One region of the Streptomyces sp. NPDC048211 genome, then DNA from elsewhere that is predicted to be linked to it. Evidence: riboswitches for the same ligand, from Rfam matches in the RefSeq annotation. Region 1 holds a riboswitch; each other region holds the start of a gene.
The links. Region 1 has a riboswitch for cobalamin ahead of ACGFZA_RS04100 (ribonucleoside-diphosphate reductase subunit alpha). Riboswitches for the same ligand answer to the same signal wherever they lie in the genome.
Positions count from the first base shown of each region.

Region 1 (4,682 bases):
GAGGTGTACGACGTACGGCTGGCCGAGGCCGAGGAGACCATCGAGACCTCCCTCGCCACCCCGCGCGAGGCCGGCCTGCTCGGCACGGACGTGGGCCTGCCGATGCTCATGCTGTCCCGGCACTCGCTGGACGGACAGGGCGAGCCGGTCGAGTGGGTGCGCTCGGTCTACCGGGGCGACCGCTACAAGTTCGTGGCCCGTCTGAAGCGACCGCTGGACTGAAACCGCCGCAGCTCCGTGCACAACGAACAGCCCCCGTGGACCCCTTCCCACGGGGGCTGTCCGGCGTCCCGCGCCTGCCGGCCCGGACCGACGCGCCGACGTATCACGTTATGTCGGCCAACTGTGCGACGCCCGAAGACCGTTGCCGGACCGCAATGCGGACAGGGGGTGACGATGGGCGGAACCCTCGCCTAGATTTCCTGGCCTTACACCAGGTGATCAGTGAGGGGACGGAGTCGCCGCCATGCCGGAAGAACCAGAAGGAAAGCCACCCACCGTCACACCCGTGCGGGTGGTCATCGCCCTCTGCCTCATCGCGCCGTTCGTGGCGATGCTCTGGGTGAGTTCGTACGCCAAGGTCGACCCGACCTTCATCGGCATCCCGTTCTTCTACTGGTACCAGATGCTCTGGGTGCTGATCTCCACGGCGCTCACGATGATCGCGTACAAGCTGTGGCAGCGTGACCAGCGCGCCCGCAAGGGGGGTGCGTCAGCATGAAGGACGGCGTGAACGGCGTCGCACTCGGCGTCTTCATCTTCTTCTTCCTGGCCGTCACGGTCGTCGGCTTCATGGCCGCCCGGTGGCGCAAGGCCGAGAACGAGGCCAGCCTCGACGAATGGGGGCTGGGCGGACGGTCGTTCGGCACCTGGGTCACCTGGTTCCTGCTCGGCGGCGACCTGTACACCGCGTACACCTTCGTCGCCGTTCCCGCGGCGATCTACGCGGCGGGCGCGGCCGGCTTCTTCGCGGTGCCCTACACCATCCTGGTGTACCCGCTGATCTTCACCTTCCTGCCGCGCCTGTGGTCGGTGTCGCACAAGCACGGCTACGTCACCACCTCGGACTTCGTCCGCGGCCGCTTCGGCTCCAAGGGGCTCTCGCTGGCGGTCGCCGTCACCGGCATCCTCGCCACGATGCCGTACATCGCGCTGCAACTCGTCGGCATCCAGGCGGTGCTGGACGTGATGGGCGTCGGCGGCGGCGAGAACACCCACTGGTTCATCAAGGACCTGCCGCTGCTGATCGCGTTCGCCGTGCTCGCGGCGTACACGTACTCCTCCGGCCTGCGGGCCCCCGCCCTGATCGCGTTCGTCAAGGACGGACTGATCTACCTGGTCATCGCCGTGGCCATCATCTACATCCCGATCAAGCTCGGCGGCTTCGACGACATCTTCGCCAAGGCCGGCGAGGCGTTCTCGGCGAAGAACGAGGCGGCCGGGAAACCGGTCGCCGGACTCGCCCCCGGTGAGGCGGGCCAGTGGGGATACGCCACCCTGGCGCTCGGCTCGGCACTGGCGCTCTTCATGTATCCGCACTCGATCACCGCGACGCTCTCCAGCCGCAGCCGCAACGTGATCCGCCGCAACACGACGATCCTGCCGCTGTACTCGCTGATGCTGGGCCTGCTCGCGCTGCTCGGCTTCATGGCGATCGCCGCCGGCGTCAAGGTGGACAACGGCCAGCTGGCGATCCCGCAGCTGTTCGAGAACATGTTCCCCGACTGGTTCGCGGGCGTGGCCTTCGCCGCCATCGGCATCGGCGCGCTGGTGCCCGCCGCGATCATGTCGATCGCCGCGGCGAACCTGTTCACCCGGAACATCTACAAGGACTTCCTGAAGCCCGACGCCACACCCGCACAGGAGACCAAGGTCTCCAAGCTGGTGTCGCTGCTGGTGAAGGTCGGCGCGCTCGCCTTCGTCCTCACCATGGACAAGACGGTCGCGATCAACTTCCAGCTCCTCGGCGGAATCTGGATCCTCCAGACGATGCCGGCCCTGGTCGGCGGGCTGTTCACCCGGTGGTTCCACCGCTGGGCGCTGCTCGCGGGCTGGGCGGTCGGCATGGTCTACGGAACGGCTGCCGCGTACGGGGTCGCCAGCCCGACCCAGAAGCACTTCGGCGGGTCCTCCAAGGCGATCCCGGGCATCGGCGAGATCGGCTACATCGGCCTGACGGCCTTCGTGCTGAACGTCCTGGTCGTCGTCGTCCTCACCTTCGTCCTGAACGCCGTGAAGGCGCCCGCCGGGATCGACGAGACCTCCCCGGGCGACTACACCGCGGACGCGGGCGACCCGGGCGTGCAGACCGAGCTCCCGCCGGCCACCGCCGGTGCGCCGGGCGGTCACTGACCTCCGCCGCGCGCACGCGAACGGGCCGTCGCACCTCTCCGGAAGGGGTGCGGCGGCCCGTTCGCGCGTCCCCGCGGAAAAGCCCTTGCGGCCTCGGCCCGTGCCTGCGGCAGACTTCGGCCCATGGACATAGCAATCCGGCCGGTCGAGCCCGCCGAGCACGCGCTCCTCGGCGAGATCACCGCCGAGGCCTATCTGGGCGACGGGCTCCTGGACCTCGGCGCCGACGATCCGTACCTGGTGCAGCTGCGCGACGTGCCCCGCCGGGCCGCCGAGGCCGAGGTGCTGGTGGCCGCCGACGCGCGGGGCCGCGTCCTGGGCGGGGTCACCTACGCCCCGCCGGGCAACCCGTGGGCCGACATCGCGGCGGCCGACGAGGCCGAGTTCCGGATGCTGGCGGTCTCCCGCGAAGCCCGTGGCGCCGGGGCGGGCGAGGCGCTCGTACGGGCCTGTATCGACCGCGCACGAGGCACCGGCGGCGTCACGGGGCTCGTCCTGTCGACGCAGCCGGCGATGCGCGGCGCCCATAGGATCTACGGGCGCCTCGGCTTCGTACGGACCCCCGAGAAGGACTGGAGCCCCGTCGCCGACCTCACGCTGCTGACGTACCGTCTGGACCTCCGCCCCGCGCCATAAGGGCACACCGCGATCGCGTACGACACAACATGTGGGGGCTGCCGCATCCGGCAGCCCCCACATGTATGCTCGTGCTCGCTGTCGCCGCAGGGAAATCCGGTGCGAATCCGGAACTGTCCCGCAACGGTGTGTTCGGTGTGCTTTTGCGCACCCCGAGTCCGAAGTCCTGCCGACAGCGCATCCGGCTCGACCGATCCGGATGCCCAGACGTCCGGGCCTCGTGGATGGGCCGGTGGACGCCGCACGGAGTGCTGCCCTGCCCGGGTCCCGCTCCGCCCGGCTGCCCCCGCTCCCCGCAGGCCCCGAGCCGAGCGAGGGAGTGCACCACGTGACCATCGCGCCAGCCGATCCGGTAACAGCGGCCGAATCAACGGGAACCACGAGCGACGGACCGGGAACCGTACTGCTGCGGACCCTGACCGACCTCACCGCCGATCTGCCCGACACCGACCCCGGACGCGTCGCCGCCGCCGCGCTGCGCGGCCGCAACGCCCGGTCGGACGAGGCGGAGCTGCGCTCGCTGGCCACCGAGGCCGCCGCGGGTCTGATCTCCGAGGACCCCGCCTACTCCCGGCTCGCCGCCCGCCTCCTCACCCGCACCATCGCGGACGAGGCGGCCGGGCAGGGCGCGACGTCGTTCTCCGCATCCGTCGCCGTCGGGCACCGCGAGGGCCTGATCGCGGACCGCACCGCCGCGTTCGTGACGCTCCACGCGGCCGCGCTCGACGCTCTGGTGACGCAGTCGCTCGCCGACGGGGCCGACGACCGCTTCGGCTACTTCGGCCTGCGCACCCTGCACAGCCGCTACCTGCTGCGCCACCCGATCACCCGCCAGGTCATCGAGACACCGCAGCACTTCATGCTCCGGGTCGCCTCCGGGCTCGCCGAGGACACCTCCGAGCGCGCCCTGGACGAGGTCGCCGCGCTGTACGGCCTGATGAGCCGGCTGGACTACCTGCCCTCCTCCCCCACGCTCTTCAACTCCGGCACCCGCCACCCGCAGATGTCCTCCTGCTATCTGCTGGACTCGCCGCTGGACGAGCTCGACTCGATCTACGACCGCTACCACCAGGTGGCACGCCTCTCCAAGCACGCGGGCGGCATCGGCCTCTCGTACTCCCGCATCCGCGCCCGCGGTTCGCTGATCCGCGGCACCAACGGGCACTCCAACGGCATCGTGCCGTTCCTGAAGACGCTCGACGCGTCCGTCGCCGCGGTCAACCAGGGCGGCCGGCGCAAGGGCGCCGCCGCCGTCTACCTGGAGACCTGGCACGCGGACATCGAGGAGTTCCTGGAGCTGCGCGACAACACGGGCGAGGACCAGCGGCGTACGCACAACCTCAACCTGGCGCACTGGATCCCCGACGAGTTCATGCGCCGGGTCGACGCGGACGGTACCTGGTCGCTGTTCTCCCCGGCCGACGTCCCCGAGCTGGTCGACCTGTGGGGCGACGAGTTCGACGCCGTCTACCGCGCGGCCGAGGCCAAGGGCCTGGCGCGCAAGACCATGCCGGCCCGCGAGCTCTACGGCCGGATGATGCGGACGCTGGCCCAGACCGGCCAGGGCTGGATGACGTTCAAGGACGCCTCCAACCGGACCGCGAACCAGACCGCCGAACCCGGCCGCGTCGTGCACTCCTCGAACCTGTGCACCGAGATTCTCGAAGTCACCGACGACGGCGAGACGGCCGTCT
Region 1 covers NZ_JBIDAD010000001.1:886,511-891,192, reverse strand. Annotated here, with positions in the region: gene ACGFZA_RS04120 (GntR family transcriptional regulator) at 1-222, shown strand, start outside; gene ACGFZA_RS04115 (DUF3311 domain-containing protein) at 467-721, shown strand; gene mctP (monocarboxylate uptake permease MctP) at 718-2,352, shown strand; gene ACGFZA_RS04105 (GNAT family N-acetyltransferase) at 2,476-2,988, shown strand; cobalamin riboswitch at 3,041-3,177, shown strand; gene ACGFZA_RS04100 (ribonucleoside-diphosphate reductase subunit alpha) at 3,317-4,682, shown strand, end outside.

Region 2 (4,682 bases), on a different contig from region 1:
GCCGAGCAGCACGGTCGGGATGCCGGCCGCCTTCAGGGCGGCCAGCCCGTCCTCCCAGGCACGCTTGCCGCCCAGCAGACGGACCACGGCGACGGAGGAGCCCTCGATCAGCGCGGGGAGTTCCTCGTGGACGTCGATACGGGTCGGGTTGCCGATCCGGAAGGGGGCGCCCGAGGCGCGGGCGGCGAGGAGGTCGGTGTCGGCGGTCGACAACAGCAACACGGTGCTCAGCGGGGCGGTCAGCGGGGCGTTCATGCGCGTGCTCCAGGTGCTCCGGGGGCGATGAAGGGAAGTCCTGCCGGTGCGCCCGACTCGATGAGTCGCCACAGCGCATCGGTGTCCGCGTGTTCTTCGATGAGGTCGCCGAGGCGGTCGAGCTGTTCCTCGCGCAGGCCGGCGAAACAGGTGTCGGGGGCCGGGACGAAGCGCCGGCCGGCCGCCTGCGCGATCTCCGTCAGGAAGCGGCGGCGGAAGGCGTCGCTCTCCAGCGAGCCGTGCCAGTGGGTGCCCCACACGGAACCGGAGCGGCAGCCGTCCAGGCGCTGCCCCTGCCCGTCCGTGAGGAAGGGCTCGCCGCCGCGCACGTCCGCGACGCCGTGGTGGATCTCGTACCCCTCGACGGGGGCGCCGAGCGCCTCACCGGTTGGCCGGGCGAGGGTCTTCTCGCGGTCGAACCGGATGGTTACGGGCAGCAGTCCGAGCCCGTCCACCCGCCCGGCGCGCGACTCCACGTCGTCCTCGATGTGTTCGCCGAGGATCTGGTAGCCGCCGCAGATGCCCAGCACCGGGCGGCCCTCGGCGGCGCGTCGCAGCAGGGCGTCGGCGAGCCCGCGCTCGCGCAGCCAGGCCAGCGCCTTCACGGTGCCGCGGGTGCCGGGCACGATGACGAGGTCGGCGTCGTGGAGTTCCTCGGCGCGGTCCACGAACCGCACGACGACGCCCGGTTCGGCCGCCAGCGCGTCCACGTCGGTGAAGTTGGACATCAGCGGCACGGCGCACACGGCGACGCGCAGGATGTCCTCGCCGTGCGGCGGCGCGAGCACCGACTCCCGTACGGCGCCCCGCAGCGAGACCCGCAGTCCGTCCTCCTCGTCGATGCCGAGGCCGTGGGCGAACGGCAGTACCCCGTAGGTGGGCCGTCCCGTGAGATCGCGCAGCATGTCCAGGCCCGGCTCCAGCAGCGAGACGTCGCCGCGGAACTTGTTGACCAGATAGCCCGCGATCAGCGACTGGTCCTCGGCCGAGAGCAGCGCCGTCGTACCGAAGAACGAGGCGAAGACCCCTCCGCGGTCGATGTCGCCGACGACCACCACCGGGAAGCGTGCCGCCCGTGCGATGCCCATGTTCACGATGTCCGTGCGCCGCAGATTGATCTCGGCCGGACTGCCCGCCCCCTCGCAGATCACTGCGTCATACGTGCCCCGAAGCTGCTCCAGGCAGTCCACGACGGTCGACAGAAGCGATTCCTGCCGGCCGCCGTGGTAGCCGCGTGCGCTCATCTCGCCGACCGGACGCCCCATCAGGACGACCTGGCTGGAGCGGTCGCTGCCCGGTTTGAGCAGCACCGGGTTCATCAGCGCGGTCGGCTCCACCCGGGCGGCCTGGGCCTGCATGGCCTGGGCGCGGCCGATCTCGGCGCCCTCGCGGGTGACGAAGGAGTTGAGCGACATGTTCTGTGCCTTGAACGGCGCCACCTTCACGCCCCGGCGCACCAGCCAGCGGCAGATGCCGGCCGTGACGACGCTCTTGCCCGCGTCCGATGTGGTTCCGGCGACCAGCAGTCCGCCGCTCATGTCCGTCTCCGTCCTGGGATGCGCGTTTCCGGGGTCCGGGTGAGGCGCCGGGCGGCGAGCCCCGCGCCCAGCCGGGCGGCCACGCTCACGCCGAGGGCCAGCGCGCTCACGCGACGCGACAGCCGTACGGCCCGTTCGATGTCCTCGGGCTCCACCGCGCGGCCCGTCTCCCCGTTGAGCACGGGACGGTGCTCGACCCGGCCGCCGTAGGCGAGCGTCCCGCCGAGCCGTACGCCGAGCGCGCCCGCGAACGAGGCTTCCACCGGCCCCGCGTTGGGGCTCGGGTGCCCGGCGGCGTCGGCCCGCCAGGCACGGGCCGCTCCGCGTGGCCGTCCCCCGGCGGTCACGGCGAGCAGGGCCGTCAGCCGGGCGCCCGGCCAGCCCGCGACGTCGTCGAGGCGGGCCGATGCCCAGCCGTAGCGCCGGTAGCGGGGCGACTTGTGACCGACCATCGCGTCGAGCGTGTTGGCGGCCCGGAAGCCGACGAGTCCGGGCACCCCGCCCAGCGCGCCCCACACCAGGGCGCCGACGACGGCGTCCGAGGTGTTCTCGGCGACGGACTCCACGACGGCGCGGGCGATCTGCGGCCCGTCCAGGGAGTGCGGGTCGCGGCCGCACAGGTGCGGCAGGCGCTCACGGGCCAGCTCGATGTCCCCGGCGGCGAGCGCGCCACCGATGGCCCGGGCCTCGCGCCCCAGCGACGTACCGCCGACGACGGACCAGGTGGCGGCGGCGGTCAGGGCGACGGACGCGGCGGGGTGGTGGCGCAGGGCGCGGGAGGCCAGCGCGGCACCCCCGGCGGCGCCTCCGGCGCAGACCAGGGTGTGCAGGGCGCCCCACCCGCGATGGTCGCGCCACAGACGGCGTTCGACGCCTGCCGCGGCCCGCCCGAAGACGGCGACCGGGTGCCCCCTGCGGGGGTCACCGAGCAGCAGATCGCCGATCAGACCGGCTGTGGCGCCGTACGCGAAGATGCGATCGGCACGCACGGTTCAGCCGGCCGTTGCGCCTCGAAGGACCTTGGGGCCTGTTCTGAGTCGCACAGGAGGGAACGCACGGCAGCCGGGCATGGCGATATGTCCTCACTCAGGGTCCGCGCCCTGGTTCGACGTGACGGCGACGAGAGTCTCCTGGCTTCCGGATCCGCAGTTCCCCCGGCCTTCCAGTCCGCTTGCGTGGACCGTGACTTCCAGTGGTGGGGGACTGCTCCCCGGTGACAGTGGCGGGACCGCGCCGGATTCGCACCGGCTTCCTCTGCTGTCGCCGTAATGGCTCCGGCAGTCCACCACGCTCTGCGAACGCCCGTCAACTTGCCGTTGACCTGCGGCGGTGCAGTGTGCGCAGACGCACATCGGGCCGGGCGCACACGAGGTGCGTCCGGCCCGATGCGGGTGAGCGGGAAGGGGAGGGTGTGGTCTCAGGCGACGATCAGATAGATGCCGTAGGCCACGGCGGCGGCGCACAGCGCGAAGCAGACGTACGCGCCGGTGCGGGCCAGTACGAGCGATCCGCCCGTCGATCCGCCCTGTGCGGCCGGTTCCGGCTGCTTGGAGAGGCCGGCGATGCCGAGGGTGAAGAGGCCCACCAGCGCGACGGTGGCGACGAGCGAGACGCCGAAGACGGTGCCGAGGGCTGCCCAGTCGATGTTCATGGAGATCTGTCCTTACCGGAGGCTCTAGACCGTGGCGGGTCGGGCCGGGTCGGTGACCGGCCCGGCGGGGGCCGGGATGGTGGCCATGAGGTCATGGGGCTGGGCAGCCGCGGTGGGCGGCGGGCTGACGGCCGCGATGGCCGTGGTGACGACACCCGCGGGCTCGGCGTCCGCACCGGCCGGGGCGACGTCGTCGTGTCCGACGGGCTTGCGCCGCGACAGCATCCAGATCGCACCGGAGCCGGCGATCAGCAGCGCCGCTACGACCACGACACCCCAGGTGCCCTGCTTGGTGAGGAACTCAGCGCCCGCACCGACCAGACCGGCGGCCGGCAGGGTCAGACCCCAGGCGACGAACATCCGGGTGGCGGTGGACCAGCGGACCACGCCGCCCTTGCGGCCGAGGCCCGCGCCCATGACGGCGCCGGAGCAGGACTGGGTGGTGGAGAGGGAGAAGCCGAGGTGAGAGGAGGCCAGGATGACCGTGGCCGCACTGGTCTGGGCGGCGAAGCCCTGCGGCGGCTTCAGCTCGGTCAGGCCGCTGCCCATGGTGCGGATGATGCGCCAGCCGCCCAGGTAGGTGCCGAGCGCGATGGCGAGGCCGGCGCACACGATGACCCACACCGGCGGGTTGGAGCCGGGGGCGAGGACGCCGCCGGTGACCAGGGCGAGCGTGATGATGCCCATGGTCTTCTGCGCGTCGTTGGTGCCGTGGGCGAGCGATACGAGCCCGGCCGAGGCGATCTGGCCGGCGCGGTACCCCTTGGCGGTGGCCTTCTCCTGGGCGCCGCCCGTGACCTTTCCGCCGATGCGGTACGTCAGCTTGGTGGCCAGCAGCGCCGCCAGACCGGCGACGACCGGTGCGGCGACCGCGGGGAGCAGCACCTTGGTGACGACGGTGCCGCCGTCGACCGACGACCAGCCGGCGGACATCACCGCGGCGCCGATCAGGCCGCCGAACAGTGCGTGGGACGAGCTGGACGGCAGCCCGACCAGCCAGGTCAGCAGATTCCACAGGATGGCGCCGACGAGCGCCGCGAAGATGACCTCGGTTCTGAGCCCGTCTTCGTTGATGATCCCGCCGGAGATCGTCTTGGCGACCTCCACCGACAGGAACGCGCCTACGAGGTTGAGAACGGCGGACATGGCCACCGCTGTCTTGGGTTTGAGTGCGCCGGTCGAGATGGTCGTGGCCATCGCGTTGGCGGTGTCGTGGAAACCGTTCGTGAAATCGAACA
Region 2 covers NZ_JBIDAD010000018.1:23,306-27,987, forward strand. Annotated here, with positions in the region: gene cobN (cobaltochelatase subunit CobN) at 1-255, opposite strand, end outside; gene ACGFZA_RS38085 (cobyric acid synthase) at 252-1,793, opposite strand; gene ACGFZA_RS38090 (cobalamin biosynthesis protein) at 1,790-2,782, opposite strand; cobalamin riboswitch at 2,917-3,049, opposite strand; gene ACGFZA_RS38095 (hypothetical protein) at 3,211-3,444, opposite strand; gene ACGFZA_RS38100 (anion permease) at 3,469-4,682, opposite strand, start outside.
Region 2: linked by a shared signal. The riboswitch ahead of ACGFZA_RS38090 (cobalamin biosynthesis protein) and the one ahead of ACGFZA_RS04100 (ribonucleoside-diphosphate reductase subunit alpha) in region 1 are both predicted to bind cobalamin.

Region 3 (4,682 bases), on a different contig from region 1:
CGGAGTGGCTGATGGCCCGGCCGGAGGTCATCAGTCCGAGTTCGCGCGGGCGGATCGTCTCCAGGCTGCCCAGGCTGTCGCGGTGCAGGACCTCGCCCTCGTGCAGCCAGCTGACCGTCTGCAGGCCCATGTGGGGGTGGGGCGGCACCTGCATCCCGGGTTCGTCGGCGATGTCGTCGGGGCCGTAGTGGTCGACGAAGGCCCACGCCCCGACCATGCGGCGGCCCAGATTGGGCAGCAGCCTGCGGACCTCGGTGGACTCCCCGAGCTGGACGCGGCGCGGGGTGAGGAGTTCACGTACCGGTTCGGCGACGACGAAGCCCCGGCCTCCACAGACGGAGAGGGCGGCCTGGCGATCGAGATTGCTCATGACACTCAACCTATTCCCGTGCGACTCCGGGCGGACGACACCCACGCCGAATATTTAGTGGAATGTTAAACGATCCGTTGCTGTTGTGGCGTGTGGATACGTACGGGAACGGCCCGGCGGCGCCCTCGACCGAGGAGGTCACATGAGCGACACCTACTACGAGTTCGGTACCGCTGCCGAACGCTGGGACCGTGCGCAGTTCTTCTTCGCGTCGAAGGAGTACACGACCGCCGCCAGGATTCTGGGCGGGCTCGTCGAGGAGGTGCCGGAGCAGGTCGCGCCTCGGCTGCTGCTGGCGCGGTCCTACTACCACTCCGCGCGGCTCGGCCGGGCCGAGACGGAACTGCGCGAGGTACTGGAACGCGACCCCGTCGAGCAGTACGCCCGGCTGATGCTCGGCCGCACGCTGGAGCGTCAGGGCCGGCAGGCAGAGGCGGACACGCAGCTGCGGATGGCCGCCGCGCTGTCCGGGGACTTCACCGGGGCCGGCAGCGCCTGACCCGCGTGCAGCGGGGCCGCACCCGGAAATCCGGGTGCGGCCCCGATCTGCCACGTGATACTTCACAGGGCATGACCGACCTCGTCACACCCCGCCTGCTCCTCCGCCCGATGACCGTTGCCGATGCCGAGCAGGTGGCGGCGGGGCAGCCGAAGGACGGTGTCCGCTGGGCTCCGGGCTATCCCTGGCCCGGGGAGATGGCGGCTGCCGCTCGCTTCCTCGAAACGTGCGCGGCCACCGGCGACCCCAGCCCGTTCGCGAACTACGGGATACGACGCCGCGAGGACGGACTGGTGATCGGCGGAGCCGGTTTTCACGGGGCGCCCGACGAGAACGGCCACGTCACCATCGGCTACGGACTCGTGGAGTCTGCGCGGGGCCAGGGGTACGCCTCCGAGGCTCTTCGTGCGTTGCTGCGGTTCTCCCGCGAGCAGGGCATCGCCTGCGTGCACGGGGACACCGACCTCGCCAACGTCCCCTCCCAGCGCGTCATGACCGCAGCCGGTATGCGACTCGTGAAGGAGGACGGGCTGCTGAAGCACTACCGGATCGGCTGGGACACGGCCGCCCCGCCCGCCGAGTCGGAGTGAAGCGGCGTCCGTACGCGCAGGGCCCGCCGGGATCTCCCCGGCGGGCCCTGCGCGTACCGTCGGCACGCTGTGCACATCAGCACATCAGCACCTCCTGCCGCACCCCGCATCCCGCCCTCTGCACGACGTGCGTGGCGGAGTGCCGGCCAGTGGTGCCCCAGGACTCAGCCGGCGACGGTGGCCGGCCGGTTCGCGGCGCCGTCCGTGACCGCGGCCGTTCCCGGCTTCGGCACCAGCAGCCGCTCGGTGAGGTACCCGAATACCAGCCCGAAGGTGGTCCAGAGCGTGACCTGCACCGCCAGCGTGGCCAGCCTGAACTCCCAGAGCAGGGAAGCCGGGAAGTCCTTTCCGACCTCGTTGAACGAGGGCAGGAAGGCGTAGGCCAGCCCGATCACCAGCACATAGCCGCCGGCTGCGGCGATCGTGGCGTTCCAGTTGCCCAGGCGCGGAGCCAGCCGCCTGCCGAGGATGACCGCGACGACGGCCAGCAGGACGCTGAGCGCGACCATCAGGAAGAACAGGGCGGTGCGTTGGCCGATGGTGTCCGGGTTGCCGACCGCCGGCGGATTGGCCGGGTACTTCAGGAACGGCACGATGTACACGGCCACCAAAGCAGCGCCCGCGATCAGCGCAGCCGTCGCCCTGGGGCCGAAGCGGCCCATCCGGCCGAGGGCGTAGCAGAAGACGAGTGCGGCGATGCCTCCGACGGCGACACCGAAGACGAGTACACCGGTGGCGAGGCCGGCGGTGGACTGCATGGTGCGGCTGACGAGTTCTTCGCCGCCGCCGTGGTCGTGGCTGTGCGTCTCTTCGAGAGCGATGGCCGCGTCCACACGGGACTCGCCGAGGAAGTAGGCAACGCACAGGGCGAGCGCGCCCGCGACGAGTCCGGCCAGCATGCCGCGGACCAGCAGGGTCCTGACAGATATGGAGTTCATGAGGGGTTCCCCTGGATCAAGCGGTGGGATCAGTGGCAGGGGAAACCGAGGAGGTGGCGCCCGTCGTGGACCCACTCGTGCACGCCCTCGCCCGAGATGAGCGCGGTGGCGCCCTGCTCGGCGCCGACGAAGTACAGCAGGATCAGCATGAGGATGCCGAAGAAGGCGGCCCAAGGGGCGATCGCCTTCAGCGAGATGGGGGTGAGGGCGGGTGCGGCGGTGGTGGGGGCAGCAGCAGTCTGTGCCATGGCAGAACCTCCTGAGGGAACACGCGTCCCGATCGTGGTGCCTGAGACGAAGGTGCTGGGTCTGACTTCCCGTACGGGTACGGGTTCACAGTGGCGCGACCGTGCCGGATTCTCACCGGACTTCCGTCACACCTTCGTCATGTCGTCGCGACCATACCGCCTGCGAGCGGGCGCCGCCATGGTGCCCGTGGACGGCCTGTCCGTCCCCGGATGCCATGGTGGACCTGGCCAAGTGACCAGAGTTCAGGGAGTTGAGAGCGGGTATGGCGGTACGGGTGATGTTGATCTCACCGGCGATGAACGCCGCGCTGCGCGAGGCCCGGTTCGCCGGTGACGCGTCCCTCGACGAATCCGGGCTCCGGCAGGCCCGAGCCTCGGCGGACACCTTGCCCCCGGCGGACCGGGCGCTGCACGGGCCGTCCCGGCGCTGCACCCGGACGGCCGAGGCCCTGGAGATCGGCTCCGTTACCGAACACGCCATCCGTGACTGGGACTTGGGGCGCTGGACAGGTGCCCGCCTGGACGAGGTGAGCGCGAGTGAGCCGGAGGCTGTGGCGGCATGGCTCGCGGATCCCTCGGCCTCGCCGCACGGCGGCGAGTCCCTGCTAGAGCTGTGGGCGCGGGCAGGGGCGTGGCTCGGCTCTCTCGACGCCGGCGACCCCGGTCGAGTGCTGGCGGTGGTCGAGCCCGCCGTGGTCAGGGCCGCGGTCGTCCACGCGCTCGACCTTTCGCCGCAGGCGTTCTGGCGTATCGATGTCGCCCCGCTGACGCTCACCGAGCTCAGCGGCAGGTCGGGGCGGTGGAACCTGCGCTGCGGCCGGCCGCTCACGCCGGAGCAGGGCGCTTGACGCCACTCGGCCAGGGCCGAGGCCGTCCGAGCGTCCCCCGCGTGCGTGGTCGCCCCGCATCCAGCTAAGGGCTGTCCCGCAATTCCTGGTGGATCAGCGCGCGGCGTCAGATGCGGTGCATCGCAAGGCGGAGGGGCGCCCGCATACTGGATGTATTCGGGCGTTTCGACAACGCGGCGAGGTGCCGTAGCTGTCGTCGTGCGCCCGCCAGGAATTGCGGGACAGCCCTTAGTGCTGGGCGCCGGCCGCTGGAGCGTCCCCCGCGCGTGCGTGGTCGCCCCGGGCGGACCCGGGGCGTTACGCCCAGGAGCGGAGCATCAGGCCACCACAGGCGGGACGAAGGCAAGGTCTCGTGTGACGGAACACGAGCCCGCTCGCACCGGGCAGCGGGGAAGCGACCTCGGCGGGACACGCGCCTCGTCAGGACGACCGGTCCGGACACGGCAGTTGAGGAACGCGTCCCTCACGAGTCGTAGTCGACGGTGAGCGTCTCGGTGACCGGGTACGTCTGGCAGGTCAGGACGTACCCGGCGTCGACCTCGCCGGGCTCCAGAGCGTAGTTGCGGCGCATGTCCGCCTCGCCTTCGGTGACCAGCGCGCGGCAGGTTCCGCACACCCCGCCCTTGCAGGCGAACGGCAGATCGGGGCGGATGCGCGAGGCGCCGTCCAGGACGGTCACGGTGCGAGGGAGCGGGGCGGTGGTGGAGCGGCCGTCGAGGACTACGGTGACCTGGCTGACGGGACCGTCGGTGGCGGGCTCCTCCCGGCGCACGGCGACCGGTTCGACGTCGTCGGCGAAGAACAGTTCCCGATGGACGCGGTCCGCGGGAACCCCGAGGGAGGCCAGCAGTTGCTGGGCGTCCTGGACCATTCCGTGCGGGCCGCACAGCCACCAGTGGTCCGCGCCCTCGACATCGACGAGTCCGCCGATGAGCGCGGCCAGACGCCCGCCGTCCAGACGCCCGGTCAGCAGCTCGGCCTCCCGCGGTTCGCGTGAGAGGACGTGCGCGAGGCGGAACCGGGTGGGGTGGAGGTCCTTGAGGTCGGCGAGTTCGTCGGCGAACATCACCGTGTCCGTGCGCCGGTTCCCGTAGAACAGCGTGACCCGTGAACGGGGGTGGGCGACCAGGACGGACTCGGCGATGGACAGCATCGGGGTGATGCCCGAGCCGGCCGCGATCAGTACGTG
Region 3 covers NZ_JBIDAD010000005.1:218,549-223,230, reverse strand. Annotated here, with positions in the region: gene ACGFZA_RS20620 (pirin family protein) at 1-370, opposite strand, end outside; gene ACGFZA_RS20615 (tetratricopeptide repeat protein) at 513-869, shown strand; gene ACGFZA_RS20610 (GNAT family N-acetyltransferase) at 941-1,459, shown strand; gene ACGFZA_RS20605 (CbtA family protein) at 1,624-2,397, opposite strand; gene ACGFZA_RS20600 (CbtB-domain containing protein) at 2,427-2,645, opposite strand; adenosylcobalamin (AdoCbl) riboswitch at 2,691-2,784, opposite strand; gene ACGFZA_RS20595 (histidine phosphatase family protein) at 2,909-3,493, shown strand; gene paaE (1,2-phenylacetyl-CoA epoxidase subunit PaaE) at 3,957-4,682, opposite strand, start outside.
Region 3: linked by a shared signal. The riboswitch ahead of ACGFZA_RS20600 (CbtB-domain containing protein) and the one ahead of ACGFZA_RS04100 (ribonucleoside-diphosphate reductase subunit alpha) in region 1 are both predicted to bind cobalamin.